4 regions of the Kitasatospora sp. NPDC041988 genome follow, and region 1 is predicted to be linked to each of the others. Evidence: riboswitches for the same ligand, from Rfam matches in the RefSeq annotation. Region 1 holds a riboswitch; each other region holds the start of a gene.
What was found. A riboswitch is a leader RNA that binds a small molecule or an ion and turns the genes downstream of it on or off. The one in region 1 is predicted to bind cyclic di-AMP.

Region 1 (4,170 bases):
CGACCCCGGGCGGCCCCGACTCCCTTCCCGGGGCCGGTCGGGTCAGACCGTCGCCACGTCCTCCACCGGCCGGCGCTGCTGCGGTATCACGACCTCGCCGATGGCCTCGCCGACCAGCGCGAGGAGCTCGGCGAGCCGCTCCAGGTCGAGGTGGTCGGGCAGCTCGGCGAGGGAGACGATCCGCTCGCCGTCCGGGCCGGCCACGCAGAACAGGTCGATCGGTCCGAGGTGCTTCTCGGCGGTGTCGACCAGGGCGGCGACGTCGCTGGGCCGGCGGATGTCGCCGCAGACGCCGACGACCGGGCAGCCCGGCCGGTCGAGCTCGGCGGCGAGGTCCTCGGCGATGCCTTCCCGCTGGTCGGCGACGAGCACGCCGACGGCGCCGGCGGCGGTGAAGCGGCGTGCGAGATCGGCACCCGACCCGCCGTCGAGTACGGCGATGACCACGACTGCCCCGGTGACCCGCATGGTGCGCTCCTCCCTGTGGGCGGCTCCGCACCGGCGCCCACGTGTTGCTTTGCGGAGGATCGTAGGCTTGTCCTGACCCTCCGCAACAGGGATTACCCCTCAGGTGACCAGGCTCACGCCTGCCACGCCGAGAACCCGCCGAGTGCGGGCCGGGAACCGCCCCGCCGCGGCCCGGTGGCCGACCGGCCCGGCAGGGGAACCTCGCCGATCCCCACCGGATACCGTCGACGCATGCCAGTTCAGCCCGATTCCGCCCGCCCGCCGCTCTTCACCTGGGACTTCGCCGCCGACCCGTACCCGGCGTACGCGTGGCTGCGGGAGCACGAGCCGGTGCACCGCACCACCCTGCCGAGCGGGGTGGAGGCGTGGCTGGTGACCAGGTACGCGGATGCCCGGCAGGCGCTCGCCGACGGCCGGCTCTCCAAGAATCCGGTCCACCACAGCGAGCAGGCCCACCGCACCGGCAGGGTCGGCATCCCGGGCGAACGCCAGGCCGACCTGATGACGCATCTGCTGAACATCGACCCGCCGGACCACACCCGGCTGCGGCGCCTGGTGTCGAAGGCGTTCACGCCCCGCCGGGTGGCCGAGTTCGAGCCGCGGGTGCAGCAGCTCACCGACCGGCTGATCGACGGTTTCGCGGAGCGCGGCAGCGCCGACCTGATCCACGAGTTCGCCTTCCCCCTCCCCATCTACGCGATCTGCGACCTGCTCGGCGTGCCGGCCGAGGACCAGGACGACTTCCGTGACTGGGCGGGCATGATGGTGCGCCACACCAGGCCGGGCCAGGGCGGGGGGCAGCGCGGCGGCGTGGGGCGGGCGGTCAAGCGGATTCGCGCGTACCTGGCGGAGCTGATCCACCGCAAGCGGGCGGACCTCGGCGACGACCTGATCTCCGGCCTGATCCGGGCCAGCGACCACGGCGAGCACCTCACCGAGAACGAGGCCGCGGCGATGGCCTTCATCCTCCTCTTCGCCGGCTTCGAGACGACCGTCAACCTGATCGGCAACGGCACCTACGCGCTGCTGCGCAACCCGGACCAGCGGGCGTTGTTGCAGGACTCGGTCGCCCGCGGCGAGAGCGCCCTGCTGGAGACCGGGATCGAGGAACTCCTGCGCTACGACGGGCCGGTGGAGCTGGCCACCTGGCGGTTCGCGACCAGCCCGCTGACCATCGGCGGAGTGGACATCCCGGTCGGCGATCCGGTGCTGGTGGTGCTCGCGGCGGCGGACCGGGACCCGGCGCGGTTCGCCGCCGAGAACACCCTCGACCTGGCCCGGACGGACAACCCCCACCTGGGCTTCGGGCACGGCATCCACTACTGCATCGGTGCCCCGCTGGCCAGGCTGGAGGGCCGGGCGGCGCTGGCCACCCTGCTCACCCGGCTGCCCGATCTGCGGCTTGCCGAAAGCCCGGAGAATCTGCGCTGGCGAGGTGGCCTGATCATGCGTGGACTTCGCGAACTTCCGGTCGAATTCAGTCCCGAGAAGAAGCTCGCCACAAGCTGACAACCCCTCCGTGAGCTGCCGCAGAACCGTCTGCCGGAGTCTCAGATGTCACGGTCTGAGACCTCGACACACTGATGGGGCGTCTCCGACACGCCGCAACTGGGGGATTGAATCACCATCAACCCGGACATACCGCCGCCGTTGGTGGGCGATCGACCACGCGCCGTAATTTCTGTGTGATATCGGCGATATGAGCTTGTGATTGGTAAGAGGATCTGTCTACCCTCCGTGGAGTTCGCAGCTGCGGACCTCGTGCGCGGAACGCCGAATCCTGCCCGCCGCGTCACGGGAAACCGACCAGACCCTGGGCAGGGGCGGGGGAACCAGGTTTGTTGCCGTCCCCCACGGCTTGGGGTGAAGCCGCCCACGCGGGCAGAAAGCTTTCCGCGTGACGCGGCCGGGCCACCTCCCGGTCCGAACCCGACAGCTCACCTCGCAGGCGTGCGGAGAGGGACCTCGTCATGCTGTTCGTTGGAACCGGCCGTCACCGTCGTCGCACCCAGACCGAGAAGGCCATCGCCGTCGCCGGCGTGGCCGGCGTCGGACTCGCGATGCCGATCCTCACCGCCACCGGCGCCTCGGCTGCCCCCGTCTCGACCTGGGACTCGGTCGCCCAGTGCGAGAGCGGCGGCAACTGGAGCATCAACACGGGCAACGGCTTCTACGGCGGTCTGCAGTTCACCTCCAGCACGTGGAAGGCGTACGGCGGCACCTCGTACGCGCCGCAGGCCAACCAGGCCAGCAGGGCCCAGCAGATCTCGGTCGCCGAGAAGGTCCTCGCCTCGCAGGGCCCGGGCGCCTGGCCGGTCTGCTCGCAGAAGGCCGGCCTGAGCAAGGGCGGTGCCCCGGCCTCGGTCGACGCCTCCTCGGATGCCAAGCCCGCCGCGCCGAAGCCGGCCCAGCCGAAGCCCGCGCAGCAGCCGGTCCAGCAGCAGGCCCAGAAGCCCGCCGCCCAGTCGCACGCCCAGCAGCAGACCCAGCCGTACGCGCAGCAGGAGACCCAGGCCCCGGGCTTCTCCGGCCACGCCGGCTGGGATGCCGAGGCCAAGGTGTACTGGTACCAGAACAACGGCGGTTGGTACTGGACCAGCCACCCGAGCGTCTACCAGCAGTTCGCCGGCCAGGCCGCGAGCCAGGACGCGAGCCAGGACGCCCACGCCGCCCAGAGCGCTCCGGCCGCGCCGAGCGCCCCGGTCGCCCAGCAGCGCGCCGGCCACGGCTACACCGTCCAGTCCGGCGACACGCTGGCCGGCATCGCCGCCACCCAGGGCGTCTCCGGCGGCTGGCAGTCGCTGTACGACGGCAACCGCGGCACCGTCGGCACCGACCCGAACCTGATCCTGCCCGGCCAGGTGCTCAACCTCGGCTGAGCGGCCCCGCCTTCACGGTGATTCGACGAAGGGGGCCGGATTCGGCCCTCTTCGTCCACATCTGGTCGCCTTTCATGGGGCAACCAGGTGAACTACCGGGGGGTAGTAGGGCCACACGCTGAGACGGGACCGAGGTCAACGTGGCCCCGAGAGCCCGTGCGGTTAGGCTCTGGTCGTAACGACTCCGCAATCGTTCGTCCGACAGCACCCACCGTCAGTCGAACCTGCTTCCGCTAGGAGATGCCTCGTGCCGTCCATCGATGTCGTCGTAGCCCGTGAGATTCTCGACTCGCGTGGCAACCCCACGGTCGAGGTCGAGGTCGGCCTCGACGACGGCAGCACCGGCCGTGCCGCTGTCCCGTCGGGTGCCTCTACCGGTGCCTTCGAGGCCCTGGAGCTGCGCGACGGTGACAAGAACCGCTACTTCGGCAAGGGCGTCGAGAAGGCCGTCCTGGCCGTCATCGAGCAGATCGGCCCGGAGCTGGTCGGCTACGACGCCACCGAGCAGCGCCTGATCGACCAGGCCATGCTCGACCTGGACGCCACCCCGGACAAGTCCTCGCTCGGCGCCAACGCCATCCTGGGCGTCTCGCTGGCCGTCGCGCACGCCGCCTCCGAGGCCAGCGACCTGCCGCTGTTCCGCTACCTGGGCGGCCCGAACGCGCACGTCCTGCCGGTCCCGATGATGAACATCCTCAACGGCGGCTCGCACGCGGACTCCAACGTCGACATCCAGGAGTTCATGATCGCCCCGATCGGCGCGGAGTCCTTCTCCGAGGCCGTCCGCTGGGGCGTCGAGGTCTACCACACCCTCAAGGGCGTC
Region 2 (4,170 bases), on a different contig from region 1:
GAGTGGCGCAAAGCCTGGATCTTCACTAGGGTCTGGCGTCAAACCTATTTTCCGGATTCTCACTCGATCGGGTGAGTCCGTAAAAAGAAGGAGCCGGTCCCTTGGCCTCGCACCGCCGTCCCAAGCAGCCGAGCCGCGCGCGGGTCTCCGTGCTCACCGCTGCAGCGGCGACCGCGGTCGCCCTCTCCGCCCAGGTCGCCGCCCATGCCGCGCCGAGCCCGTCCCCCAAGAAGGAGGACGTGAAGGCGCAGATCGACCAGCTCCAGGAAGAGGCGGAGCAGGCGACCGAGAAGTACAACGGCGCCAAGGAGCGGGCCGACCAGCTCCGCAAGCAGGCCGACCAGCTCCAGGACCAGGTGGCGCGCGGTCAGGACCAGATGACCCAGCTTCAGGGCGGGCTGGCCGCGGTGGCCGGCGAGCAGTACCGCACCGGCGGCATCGACCCGTCCGTGCAGCTGATGCTCTCCTCCGACCCGTCCGGCTACCTGGACAAGGCCTCCAGCGTGCAGCAGGCCAGCTCCAGCCAGACCGAGGCGCTCAAGGGCCTCCAGGACCAGCAGCGCCGGCTGGACCAGCAGAAGACCGAGGCCGCCGCGATCCTCGCCTCGCTGGACACCACGACCAAGGACCTGAACCAGTCCAAGGCCGACGTCAACCAGAAGCTCAAGGCCGCCCAGGACCTGATGAACTCGCTCAGCGCCTCCGAGCGGGCCGCGCTGAAGGCCGCCCAGCAGCAGGACGACCGGGCCTCGCGTGACAGCGCCCGGGCAGACCTCGGCAGCCTGCCGCAGGCCGGCGGCTACGCCGGGGCGGCCGTCTCCAACGCGATGAGCAAGCAGGGCTCGCCGTACATCTGGGGCGCCACCGGCCCGAGCACCTTCGACTGCTCCGGCCTGATGGTCTGGGCGTACGGGAAGGCCGGCGTCTCGCTGCCGCGCACCTCGCAGGCGCAGGGCAACGTCGGCACCCGGGTGCCCTCGCTGGCCGAGGCCCAGCCGGGCGACCTGATCATCTACCGCGACGACCGCAGCCATGTCGCGATGTACATCGGCAACGGCATGGTGGTGCACGCCCCGCACACCGGCGACGTGGTGAAGGTGATGAAGGCCGACGCGATGAAGATCAACACCATCCGCCGGGTCTGACGGACCGACACGCCCACGGGCCGCGATACGGCCCTGTGATCCGCGCCACCTCCGGTCGGGGGTGGCGTCGGCGTTCCCGACCGCATGGTGATAAATGATCAGCTCCGCGTACGGCGCTGGTCACACCCGGTCATATTCACAAATGAACTTGGGTATTCTTCCGTCTTTTTTCTGACAAGGATTTGAACGGATCACGGTTCTGTTACTAGGGTCGTGACTCGAACCACCGCACAGTCGATCACCCAGCCTGGGTGGCGGCGGGGGTTTACCGCCGAGTTCGTGAAGCAGCGGGACGGGTCGCAGGACCGGTCCGACGGGGAGCCCAGCAGTCGGGGGCGCTGTGGAGCGGAGCCGGGGAACCACGTTCCTCGGGGTGAATCGGCGCCAGGTCGGCCGCTGGAACGGCCGGTGAGGCGTCGTAGGGCACGCTTCCGGCCCGAACCCGTCAGCTCACCCGGTAGGCGGGCGTTGGAAGAAGGAGTCCGCCTTCGTGGCGTCCCATCGTCGTCCCAAGCCTGCCGGCCGCGCCCGGGTCTCGATCCTGACCGGTGTCGCCGCCGCGGCCGTCGCCCTCTCCGCACAGTCCGGCGCCCACGCCGACCCGACGCCGACCAAGGACCAGGTCAAGGAGCAGGTCGACCAGCTCAACGAGCAGGCCGAGCAGGCGACCGAGAAGTTCAACGGCGCCCAGGCCAAGCAGCAGGAGCTGCAGAAGCAGGTCGGTGAGCTGCAGGACAAGGTGGCCCGTCAGCAGGCCTCGGTGACCGAGGCCCAGGGCGGCCTCGCCGAGATCGCCGGCGAGCAGTACCGCACCGGCGGCATATCGTCGACCGTGCAGCTGATGCTCTCGTCCAGCCCGGACAACTTCCTGAACCAGGCCGGTGCGCTGACCCAGGCCAGCAGCACCCAGTCCGGCGCGCTGAAGGAGCTCCAGGAGCAGCAGCGCAAGCTCGACCAGGACCGCAACGAGGCCCAGGCCAAGCTCGGCGAGCTGGAGACCACCACCCAGCAGCTGAAGGCCTCCAAGGAAGAGGTCCAGGGCAAGCTGGCCAAGGCCCAGGACCTGCTCAACACGCTGACCGAGCAGGAGCGCCAGGCGATGCGCGCGGCCGAGGAGAAGGCCGCCGCCGAGGCGAAGGCGAAGGCGGACGCCGCCAAGGCCGAGGCCAAGGCCAAGGCGGACGCCGACCGTGCATCCCGCGACAACACCCGCAGCGACCTCGGCGCGTCGTCCTCGACGCCGGCCGCCGCCAAGCCCGCCGCGCCGTCCGCGCCCGCCGCCAACGGCTCGCGCGCCTCCGCCGCGATCGCCGCCGCCGAGAGCAAGCTCGGTTCGCCGTACGTCTACGGCGCCACCGGCCCGAGCTCCTTCGACTGCTCCGGCCTCACCGGCTGGGCCTACGCGCAGGCGGGCGTGTCGCTGCCGCGCACCTCGCAGCAGCAGGCCGGTTACGGGACCAACGTGGGCACCAACATCGCCAACGCCCAGCCCGGCGACCTGATCATCTACCGCGCGGACGCCAGCCACGTCGCCCTGTACGTGGGCGGCGGGCAGGTCATCCACGCGCCGAAGCCCGGCGCGGTGGTCCGGTACGAGACCGCCACCATGCTGCCGATCTCCGCCATCGTGCGCGTCTGATCCGCATCAGCCCCAGTGGGCCCGGTCTCCCCTCGTGGGAGGCCGGGCCTGCGGCTTTTCCGGCGGCTCGGGCAGATGTCCGATTGAGGGTCAAATATTCGGGTTGGGAGGGGTTTGGACTCGATCGCCCGGACTCGCTAACGTCTGCCACCGGACTCCCGCTCACGAGCCGCCCGCCCCCGGTGCGGCGGCGGGGCCGGGCCGCAGGATTGGAGCCACCGTCGCATGGCCGTGCACCGCCGTTCCCCGCTGTCAGGAGCGCACGCGCTCGCCCGCGCGCTGGTGCTGACAGCGGCGGCCACCACCGTGCTCGGCCTGGCCGGTGGCGGCACCGCCCAGGCCACGCCGGGCTCGCCGGACACGCCCTCCAGCCGCAAGGACGTCAAGGCACAGGTCGAGCAGCTCTACGACGAGGCCGAGCAGGCCTCGGAGAAGTACAACGCGGCGCTCGACGCCCAGCAGCGGCTCCAGCACGAGACCGGCACCCTCCAGCAGCAGGTCGCCGTCGCCCAGGACGAGCTCAACCAGCTGCGCGGCGACCTCGCCACCGTGGCCGGCGCCGAGTACCGCGGCGGCGGCATGGCGCAGACCGTCCAGCTGATGCTCTCCACCGACCCCGAGGGCTACCTCTCCAGGGCCCGCAGCCTGGACCAGGAGGCCGAGCGGCAGAACGAGACGCTGCACGAGGTGGTGGGCCGTCAGCGCCGGCTCGACCAGCGCCGCGCCGAGACCTCCGTCAAGCTCGCCGAGCTGGACCAGAGCCGCCGCACCCTGGCCGAGAGCAAACAGCAGATCCAGCAGCGGCTGGCCGAGGCGCAGAAACTGCTCAACAGCCTGGGTGCCGGCGAACGGGCCCGGATGGCCGCCCAGGACGCCCGCGAGGCCGAGCAGCGCGCCACCCGCGGCACCGACCGGCTCGACCTGGGCACCGCCCCGCCCGCCTCCGAACGCGGCGCCGCCGCGCTGGCCGCGGCCGTGAAGATGATCGGCTCGCCCTATGCGTACGGATCCACCGGGCCCCGCGCGTTCGACTGTTCCGGTCTGATGTACTGGAGCTGGCGGCAGGCCGGAGTGACCCTGCCGCGCACCTCGCAGGCCCAGGCGTACGCCGGCCAGCGGGTCGGCATCTCCGAGGCGCGACCGGGAGACCTGGTGATCTTCTACCGGGACATGCACCACGTCGGCATGTACGCCGGCGGCGGGGTGATCGTGCATGCCCCGTACCCGGGCGCCAAGGTCCGGTACGAGAGCGTCAACGCGATGCCCGTCGCGGGGGTGATCCGGCTCTGAGCCGGCCCGGGCCGACACCTCCTCCCACCGCTGCCGGGGCACGCCGCTGCACGCTGTCCCGGCGCGGTGCGCTGCTGCTCGCCGCCGGCGGGCTGG
Region 3 (4,170 bases), on a different contig from region 1:
CCACCTCGCCGACGACGGCATCAGTGTCCACCTGCACCTGGACGTCGCCCACGCCGTCCTCGCCACCCCGTACGGCACCAGCGCGCTCACCGGCGCCGATCTCGCCCTCGCCACACCCGACCCGCTCGCTCCGTACGAGGCCGGCCTGCTCACCCACCTCGCCGACGACCACCCCGACGCGCTCGCCGTGCTCACCCGGCTGATCGACCCCCACCTCCTCACCGGGCGACCGGAGATCCGCCCGCTCGCGCTCGACCGGTACGGCCTGGTGCTCCGCCTGGACCACCCGCACGGCCACCGCGATGTCCGTCTGGTCTTCCCCGAACCCGCTCACGACGCCGACGAGTTCGGCCACCGGGTGCACCAGCTGCTGACCGCCGCCCACAGCGGACTGCCCGCCCACCGGTTCTGACCGGACGGACGGGCAGCACGAACTGACCTTCGGGCCACACCAACCTGACGGCCGATCAGGCTGCCACGGGAATCGGCGACCTGATCAGTCGAACGAAAACGGCCGTGACCCCGGTCCGGAATACCCGGCCACCGCCCATCCCCGACGCCGGTCCGAAGACCGCCGAAAACCGCCGGAAACCGCCGGAAACCCGGCCGGCACCGGACCGGAAACCCGGCCGGAAATCGGACCGGAGACCCTCCCGGAAACAACAGCGGCCGGCCCGGCTCGCGAAGTAGCTTCGCGAGCCGGGCCGGCCTGGGCGTGTCCCGCGCCCGTTGTTCCGCCGGAGGTGCGGCGATCACCCGGTCGAGCGGTCACCCGACATGACCATCCCGGGAGGTCGTACGCCCCGCACCTTGCGGTGGTCTCTGCCCGAAGGTCAGATGGAGACGCCGTGCGCCCGCAGGTAGGCGATCGGGTCGATGTCCGAGCCGTACTCCGAGCCGGTGCGGATCTCGAAGTGCAGGTGCGGGCCGGTCACGTTGCCGGTCGCACCGGAGAGGCCGATCTGCTGGCCGACGGTGACGGTCTGACCGATCTTCACGCCGATCGAGGACAGGTGCGCGTACTGGGCGTACTTGCCGTCGGCGAGCTTGATCTCGACCTCGTTGCCGTAGGCGCCGCCGTTGCCGGCCTTCACCACGGTGCCGGCCGCAATGGCGCGCAGCGGGGTGCCGGTGGAGGCGACGAAGTCGGCACCGGTGTGGTGGCCCGAGGCCCACATCGAGCCGGCCACGCCGTAGGCGGTGCCGAGCTTCGGGTTGGCGAGGGGGGCGACGTAACCGGAGGTGCTGGCCACCGCGGCCGGGGCCGGGGTGGTGGCCGGGGCGGCCGGCTTGGCAGCGGCGGGCGCCGGCTTGGTGGCCGGGGCCTGCGCGGGCTTCGCGGCCTGGACCGGCTTCGGGGCGGCGGCGTGGGCGGCCGGCTTCGCGGAGTCCTGCGAGGCGGACTTGGCGGGGGCGGCCGGCTTGGCGGCCTCGGCGGCGGCCGGAGCGGCGGCGGCCTTGGTGCCCAGCGCGAGCTGCTGGCCCGGGAAGATCAGGTTCGGGTTGCTGCCGACGACCGAGCGGTTGTGGTCGTACAGCGCCTGCCAGCCACCCTCGACCTGCTTGGCGTTGGCGATCTTCGACAGGGAGTCCCCGCCGACGACCTTGTAGCTCTCCTCGGCCGGGGCGGCGGCCGGCTTGGCGGCCTCGGCGGCCGGCTGCGCGGCGGCGGCCGGGGCGGCGTCGACGCTGGTGGCGCCGGTCCAGGTGCTGGTCTGCGCGGGCTTCGCGGCCGGGGCGGTGTGGGCCTGCGCGCTGATGGTGGTCACCAGCGGAAGGGCGAACGCGGCGCCGGTGACGGCGGTGGCGATGCCGATGCGGGCGGCGCGGGGCAGGGCGATACGACGAGCATGTGCGGGCATGGGGAATTTCCTCTCCGACGCCTGCGAGGTGAGCTGTCGGGTTCGGGCTGGAGTTGCCCGGCCGCATGTGCGGCTTCACCCCAAGCCGGACCGTGAATTCCGGTCCGGCGACTTACCTTTGGGTCCCCCGCTCCTGCCGAACAGAGTTCAGTTCGTACCACCGGGCAGCGGCAGGACTAGGCGTTCCACCCGGTGGCCACCCGGGCCAACGCCGGGCGGTCGCTGAACTAAAACCCATCCATCCGGGTGAAGCAATGTCGATCTCTTGAACCGGAAACAAAAGCCGGGAAGACGGTGACACTCCGAATGATCGGCTGCACAGTATGTGCACAATCGATTCACCGCGCGCCACTGATCCACGACGCTCCGCCGATTTCGGTGCCCGTCCGCATGTGATCGGCTACGGAAAGCCATTCGCCGACACACCCCCGGTGAGCCTTGTCACGTCGCCCCCCGGGGGCGGACGATCAGGCCGTGACCACCTCCGAGGCCGGCACCCTGCGTCTGGGCACCGCGCAGGGCCGCTGGGTACTACTGGCGACGGTGCTCGGCTCCAGCATGGCGATGCTCGACAGCACGGTGGTGAACGTCGCCCTGCCCCGGATCGGCACCGATCTCGGCGCCCCGCTCGCCGCCCTGCAGTGGACGCTCAACGCCTATCTGCTCACCCTGGCCGGGCTGATCCTGCTCGGCGGCGCGCTCGGGGACCGCTACGGCCGGCGCCGGGTCTTCCTGCTCGGCGTGATCTGGTTCGCCGTCGCCTCGGCCGCGTGTGCCGCCGCGCCCACCATCGAGGTGCTGATCGCCGCCCGCGCGGTCCAGGGCATCGGCGGGGCGCTGCTCACCCCCGGCTCACTGGCGATGCTTCAGGCCGTCTACCACCCGGACGACCGCTCGGCGGCGGTCGGCCTCTGGTCGGGCCTGGGTGGGGTGGCGGCCGCGGTCGGCCCCTTCCTCGGCGGCTGGCTGGTGGACGGCCCCGGCTGGCGGTGGATCTTCCTGCTGAACGTCCCGCTGGCCGTGGTGGTCGTGGCCGTGGCCTCCCGGCACGTGCCGGAGAGCCGGGACGAGAGCGCGACCGGCCGGTTCGACGTGCTCGGCGCGGCGCTGGCCGCGCTGGCCCTGGGCTCCGTCACCTATGCCCTGACCGCGGCCGGCGACGGGCTGACCCCCGGGGTCTGGCTGACCGGCGCGGCCGGGCTGCTGCTGGGCGCGGCCTTCATCGTGGTCGAGCGCCGCACCCAGGAGCCGATGCTGCCGCTCGGCCTCTTCTCCTCCCGGCTGTTCACCGCGGTGAACCTGGTCACCCTCTGCGTCTACGCCGCCTTCAGCGGGGTGTTCTTCCTGCTGGTCGTGCAGCTGCAGATCGTCTCCGGTTTCTCCCCGCTGGTCTCCGGGCTGGCCCTGGTGCCGATCACCGTGCTGATGCTGGCGTTCTCCGCCCGGGCCGGCCGGCTCGGCAAGCGGATCGGCCCACGGCTGCCGCTCACCGTGGGCCCGCTGCTCTGCGCGGTCGGCGTCCTGCTGATGCTGCGGATCGGCGCGGGGGCCTCGTACTGGACGGACGTGCTGCCGGCCGTCACCGTGATGGGCTGCGGGATGGTGCTGCTGGTCGCACCGCTGACCGCGACCGTGCTGGCGGCGGTGGAGGTCCGGCACGCGGGCATCGCCAGCGGCGTCAACAACGCCGCCGCCCGCGCGGCCGGTCTGCTCGCGGTCGCCGCGCTGCCCGCACTCGCCGGGCTCAGCGGCGACGCCTACCAGGTGCCGTCCTCGGTGGACTCCGCCTTCCGGACGGCGATGCTGATCTGCGCCGGGCTGCTGGTCACGGGCGGACTCATCGCGTTCACGACCGTCCGGGGCAACGTCCTCGCCGCCGAGGACCACCCGGTGGCCGAGCCGGACTGCCGCTACTCCTGCGGCACCAACGGCCCGCCGCTCGACCCGGGCCACCTCCCCGCCGGAACCGCCTCTGGAACGACGTCCGCCCCGCGGGCCCCCGGAACGCCCGAGGGCCCCGCCACCTGACCGGCAGCGGAGCCCTCGTATGCCTGGGAGTCGTCTGAGCAGTCGCCCGAGGAACCGTCAGAGGATGTCGCCGGGAGCGTACTTGGCGGCCTCCGGGTAGGCGGCCGCAACGGCCTCGACCTGGCGGACGACCTCGGCGACCTGCGCACCGGCCGCGCCGGTGAAGGAGAGCCGGTCGGCCAGCAGCGCGTCCAGCGCGGCCCGGTCCAGCGGCATCCGCTCGTCGTCGGCGAGCCGGTCCAGCAGCTCGTTCTCCCGGGCGCCGGCCCGCATCGCCAGT
Region 4 (4,170 bases), on a different contig from region 1:
CGAAGTCGTTGAGGTAGGCGCCGTGCTCGATGCCCCAGCCACCGTTGTGGTAGGCCGCGAACTCGGTGACCACGTGATGGTGCTGGGCGTTCAACCAGACGAAGATCCCGTCCTGCAGGTTGTTGTGGGCCAGGCAACGCTGGAAGGTCCAGACCCCCTCGCTGTTCTCCGGCCACTCGAAGCCGGACGCCCCGTTGGCGCCCTGGACGCCGACGGCCACGCAGTCCAGCGCCTTGCCGCCGGTGCCGGCGCCCAGGTTGAAGCCGGTGAGCCGGTAGGCGCGCGGATTGGGCTCCAGCACGGTGCGGGAGGCGACGCAGGACTCGTAGACGATGTCGTCGGACGGCTGCTGCGGGGTGCGGGTGTCCAGCGGGCCGTCCCACCAGTAGGCGTCCTCCCAGGTGTCGTGGCTGATGCAGCTGCGGAAGGTGATGCCGTGGCTGGCGTGCGGGACGTACGCGTGGTTGCCGGCGTCGCGGACCACCACACCCTCGACCACGGTGCCGCGGGTGGCGTCCCCGAGCAGGTGGAAGTGGAGCCCGTACCGGCCGAGGACGGGGGCGGTGACCGGGACGGCGCCGTCCGGGCCCTTCCAGGTCTCCTTGGTCTCGGCGCGCGGGCCGACCCAGCGCAGGGCTGCGTGCCGGACGTCGGCCCGGCGGGAGCTGGTGACGTGGACGTGCGCCCGGCCCTTGGTGGTGCCCTCGACCCGGACGCTGCGGGTCAGGTTGAGCACCTCGGCGCCGACGGTGACGCCCCCTCCGGCCGCCACCCGCGGGTGGGCGTACTTGAGCGGTGCCGCCAGGGTGACGGTGGATCCGCTGACGGACCGGACGGAGACGAGGTCGTAGCGGGCGGAGAAGCCCTCCTCGTCCGGCGGGCCGGTCGGGGTGACGGCCAGTTCGTCGCCGGGCTGCCAACCGGCGGGCGGGGCGGCCAGGGTGAGGCTGGTGTCGCCGGCCCGCAGCTCGCCGGCGGCGCGGACCCAGGCGGTCCTGGCGGCGCCGTCCAGCCGCAGGTACCCGGCGCCGGTGACCCAGAGTCCGACGTCGGTGTCGACCACCTTCATGCCGTCGCCCTGGAACCGCTTCTCGTCGACGGCCGGGAAGCGCAGGGTGTGCACGGCGGCGCCGTCGGGGGCGAGGGCGAGGGTGCCGCGGACCTCCACGTTGCCCGCCGAGGCGAGGGTGACGGTGCGGTCGGCGGCGAAGGTCAGCGCGCCTGACGGCTCGACCAGCAGCGAGGCGACGGTGGCGTCGGTGTCGAGCAGCACCTTGTCGGTGATCCGGACGGCGCTCTGCGGGCCGGGCACCTTGCCGCCCCAGCCGGCCGGGTCGGACCAGCGGCGGCCGCCCTGGTCGACGGTGGGCGCCGCGGCGGGCTGCCCGGGTGCGGCGGGGGTGCCGTCCGGGGTGCCGGCGGGCGGCGGCGCGCCGTGGCCCATCCCCGCCGCGTCCGGGTCGGTCCCGGCCGCGGCGGAGCCGCCGGCGGCCGCGACGGGTTCGGCCGGGCCGCCCAGCGAGCGGCGCAGGACCTCCTCGCCGCTGACCGCCGCGAACACCGTGCCGACGGCGAGCCAGCGCAGCATCGTCCGGCGGCGTACGGGAGTTCGCGGATCGGCGGGCGGGATGTCCGGTCTGCGGCGTTTTGCCCGGCGGTACACCCGGCGGCGCTCTTCCGCCGGACGGCTCGCGTCCGGCTCCTCGTCCATGGCCATCGTTGCGTAGCCCTCCCCCCAGACGGCTGCGTCAGTCCTGACCCTCTGAAGCATAGGCAGTTGCGTTGACCCCGACGGGCGTTGCGCGAAAACGGTCATTTCTGATCATGGTGGACAGCCATCCGACACCCCTCCCGCAAACCGTGACGAGCGTCACACATGTTTGCGGTTTGAACTTAAGTCTGCTTAACGTGCTCCCCGTTCGTGGCCACACGGACCCAGCTCATCCGCAACGCCGAGTCCTGCCGTCGGGTGCGCTGGCAGCTAGAAAACGCACCACGGCAGGAGCGGGGGAACCACAGGTAAGTCGCCCCGGACCGGTCCGCGTACCGGTTCAGGGCTAGGGGTGAAGCCGCGTCCACAGCGCGGCCGGGCAACTCCAGCCCGAATCCGACAGCTCACCTCGCAGGCGTGGGAGAGGACCGCATCTTCATGCTGCCCACCAACGGCACCCGCCTGTCCGGCCGTACCCGTCGCGCGATCGCCACCCTCGGCGTCGTCGGCATCGGCCTCACCGTCCCCTGCCTGACCTCCGGCACCGCCTCCGCCGCCTCCGTCGCCACCTGGGACAAGGTCGCCCAGTGCGAGAGCACCGGCAACTGGAGCATCAACACCGGCAACGGCTTCTACGGCGGCCTCCAGTTCACCAACAGCACCTGGGCCGAGTTCGGTGGCACCGCGTACGCGGCCCGCGCCGACCTCGCCACCAAGGACCAGCAGATCGCGATCGCCGAGAAGGTGCTCGCCGTCCAGGGCCCCGGCGCCTGGCCCGTCTGCTCCGTCCAGGCCGGTCTGACCAAGGGCGGCACCCCCGCCGCCGTCGACACCACCACCGCCGCCAAGCCCGCCGCGCAGACCCCGGCCCCGGCCGCCAAGCCGGCCACCCAGGCGCAGCCCCAGGCCGCCGCCAAGCCGGCCGCGCCGAAGGCCGACCGGGCCCCGGCCTCCACCGACTCCGCCAAGCCGCAGGGCGACCAGAACTGGTCGCAGAAGTGGCAGGACAAGGCCGACGACTACACCGTGGTCGCCGGCGACTGGCTCTCCTCGATCGCCGACAAGAACCACGTCCAGGGCGGCTGGGAGCGGCTGTACGAGCTCAACCGCTCCACCCTGGCCGACGGCCCGCACGTCATCTACCCGGGCCAGCACCTGACCTTCGGTGACCGCGCCAAGGACCAGGCCTCGGACGAGTCCGGCAAGAACTTCGACTGGTTCAACCGGTCCTCCGGCAACTCCGGCCAGGCCGCCGCCGGCACCGCCGCCGCCAAGCCGGCCGCGCAGACCCAGGCCGCCAAGCCGGCCGCCCAGGCCCAGACCCAGGCGCCCGCCCAGGCCGCCACCGGCAGCATGGCCGCCGCGGTCGCCTTCGCCGAGTCGAAGGTCGGCCAGGCGTACGTCTACGGCGGCACCGGCAACGGCGGCTGGGACTGCTCCGGCCTGACCCAGGCCGCGCTGCGCGCCGCGGGCATCTCCGTCCCGCGCGTCGCCGCCGACCAGGCCGCCGCCTCCACCCACGTCTCGCTGGACGCCCTCAAGCCGGGCGACCTGCTGTTCTGGTCCAACAACGGCCAGGACTCCGGCGTGTACCACGTCGCGATCTACATCGGCGACGGCAAGTACGTCGAGGCCGCCAACCCGAGCGCGGGCGTGCGCACCCAGACCATCGCCAACTGGGCCCCGGACTTCGCCGGCCGGGTCTGACCCACAAGCGGCTCCCGAGCCGACACCGGTACGCCGAAGCCCCCGGGGAGAGTCTGGTCGCTCCCCCCGGGGGCTTCGGCCTGCCCTCCCCACGGCGGCGAGCGGGACGGCGGAGGCCGTGGTGGAATCAGCGCGCAGCGGGCATGCTGCTGCTTCGCACCCGAGAAGGAGTCTCCATGGCCCAGGTCACCGTCACGCTCGACGCCAATCTCGCCATCGACGTGATGATGCTCGCCGGCACCAGGAACCCGCAGGACGCCGTCGAGCTGGTCCTGCGCGACTACCTGGCCCGGGGCCGGCGCACGGAGACCAGGACCGGCGACGCCGCCGACGGCCGGCGGGTCAGCCCGGACCGCCCGACCGCCCAGGAGGGCTGAACGACGCAACGACCGGGGCCCGGAGAGCGGATTGCTCTCCGGGCCCCGGTCGTCGTCGTTCAGCGGGCGCCGGCGCCCGTGGAGCCGCGCATCACCAGCTCCGGCTGGAACATGAACTCCCCGCGCTGGGCGGCGTTCCCGCCCACCTCCTCCAGCAGGGCGTCGACGGCCGCGGTGGCCATCGCCTCGACCGGCTGGCGGATGGTGGTCAGCGGCGGCTCGGTGAACGCTATCAACGGCGAGTCGTCGAAGCCGACCACCGAGACGTCGTGCGGCACCGAGAGCCCGCGCTGGCGCACCGCGCGTATCGCGCCGAGCGCCATCATGTCGCTGCCGCAGACGATCGCCGTGCAGCCCTTGTCGAGCAGCGCGCCG

Region 2: it holds a riboswitch for cyclic di-AMP, as region 1 does, so the genes downstream of both, ACZ6NC_RS03620 (C40 family peptidase) here and ACZ6NC_RS30115 (LysM peptidoglycan-binding domain-containing protein) in region 1, are expected to answer to the same signal.
Region 3: it holds a riboswitch for cyclic di-AMP, as region 1 does, so the genes downstream of both, ACZ6NC_RS07345 (M23 family metallopeptidase) here and ACZ6NC_RS30115 (LysM peptidoglycan-binding domain-containing protein) in region 1, are expected to answer to the same signal.
Region 4: it holds a riboswitch for cyclic di-AMP, as region 1 does, so the genes downstream of both, ACZ6NC_RS25830 (transglycosylase family protein) here and ACZ6NC_RS30115 (LysM peptidoglycan-binding domain-containing protein) in region 1, are expected to answer to the same signal.

What each region holds. Positions count from the first base shown of each region.
Region 1 covers NZ_JBVJCO010000036.1:86,431-90,600, forward strand. Annotated here, with positions in the region: gene ACZ6NC_RS30105 (SDR family NAD(P)-dependent oxidoreductase) at 43-468, opposite strand; gene ACZ6NC_RS30110 (cytochrome P450 family protein) at 700-1,977, shown strand; cyclic di-AMP (ydaO/yuaA leader) riboswitch at 2,263-2,433, shown strand; gene ACZ6NC_RS30115 (LysM peptidoglycan-binding domain-containing protein) at 2,439-3,347, shown strand; gene eno (phosphopyruvate hydratase) at 3,595-4,170, shown strand, end outside.
Region 2 covers NZ_JBVJCO010000002.1:149,623-153,792, forward strand. Annotated here, with positions in the region: gene ACZ6NC_RS03615 (C40 family peptidase) at 102-1,145, shown strand; cyclic di-AMP (ydaO/yuaA leader) riboswitch at 1,472-1,625, shown strand; gene ACZ6NC_RS03620 (C40 family peptidase) at 1,636-2,784, shown strand; gene ACZ6NC_RS03625 (C40 family peptidase) at 3,010-4,074, shown strand.
Region 3 covers NZ_JBVJCO010000005.1:35,515-39,684, reverse strand. Annotated here, with positions in the region: gene ACZ6NC_RS07350 (DUF2470 domain-containing protein) at 1-412, shown strand, start outside; gene ACZ6NC_RS07345 (M23 family metallopeptidase) at 834-1,862, opposite strand; cyclic di-AMP (ydaO/yuaA leader) riboswitch at 1,866-2,025, opposite strand; gene ACZ6NC_RS07340 (MFS transporter) at 2,337-3,890, shown strand; gene purB (adenylosuccinate lyase) at 3,948-4,170, opposite strand, start outside.
Region 4 covers NZ_JBVJCO010000027.1:137,131-141,300, reverse strand. Annotated here, with positions in the region: gene ACZ6NC_RS25835 (hypothetical protein) at 1-1,717, opposite strand, end outside; cyclic di-AMP (ydaO/yuaA leader) riboswitch at 1,980-2,144, shown strand; gene ACZ6NC_RS25830 (transglycosylase family protein) at 2,129-3,418, shown strand; gene ACZ6NC_RS25825 (hypothetical protein) at 3,595-3,795, shown strand; gene ACZ6NC_RS25820 (LacI family DNA-binding transcriptional regulator) at 3,855-4,170, opposite strand, start outside.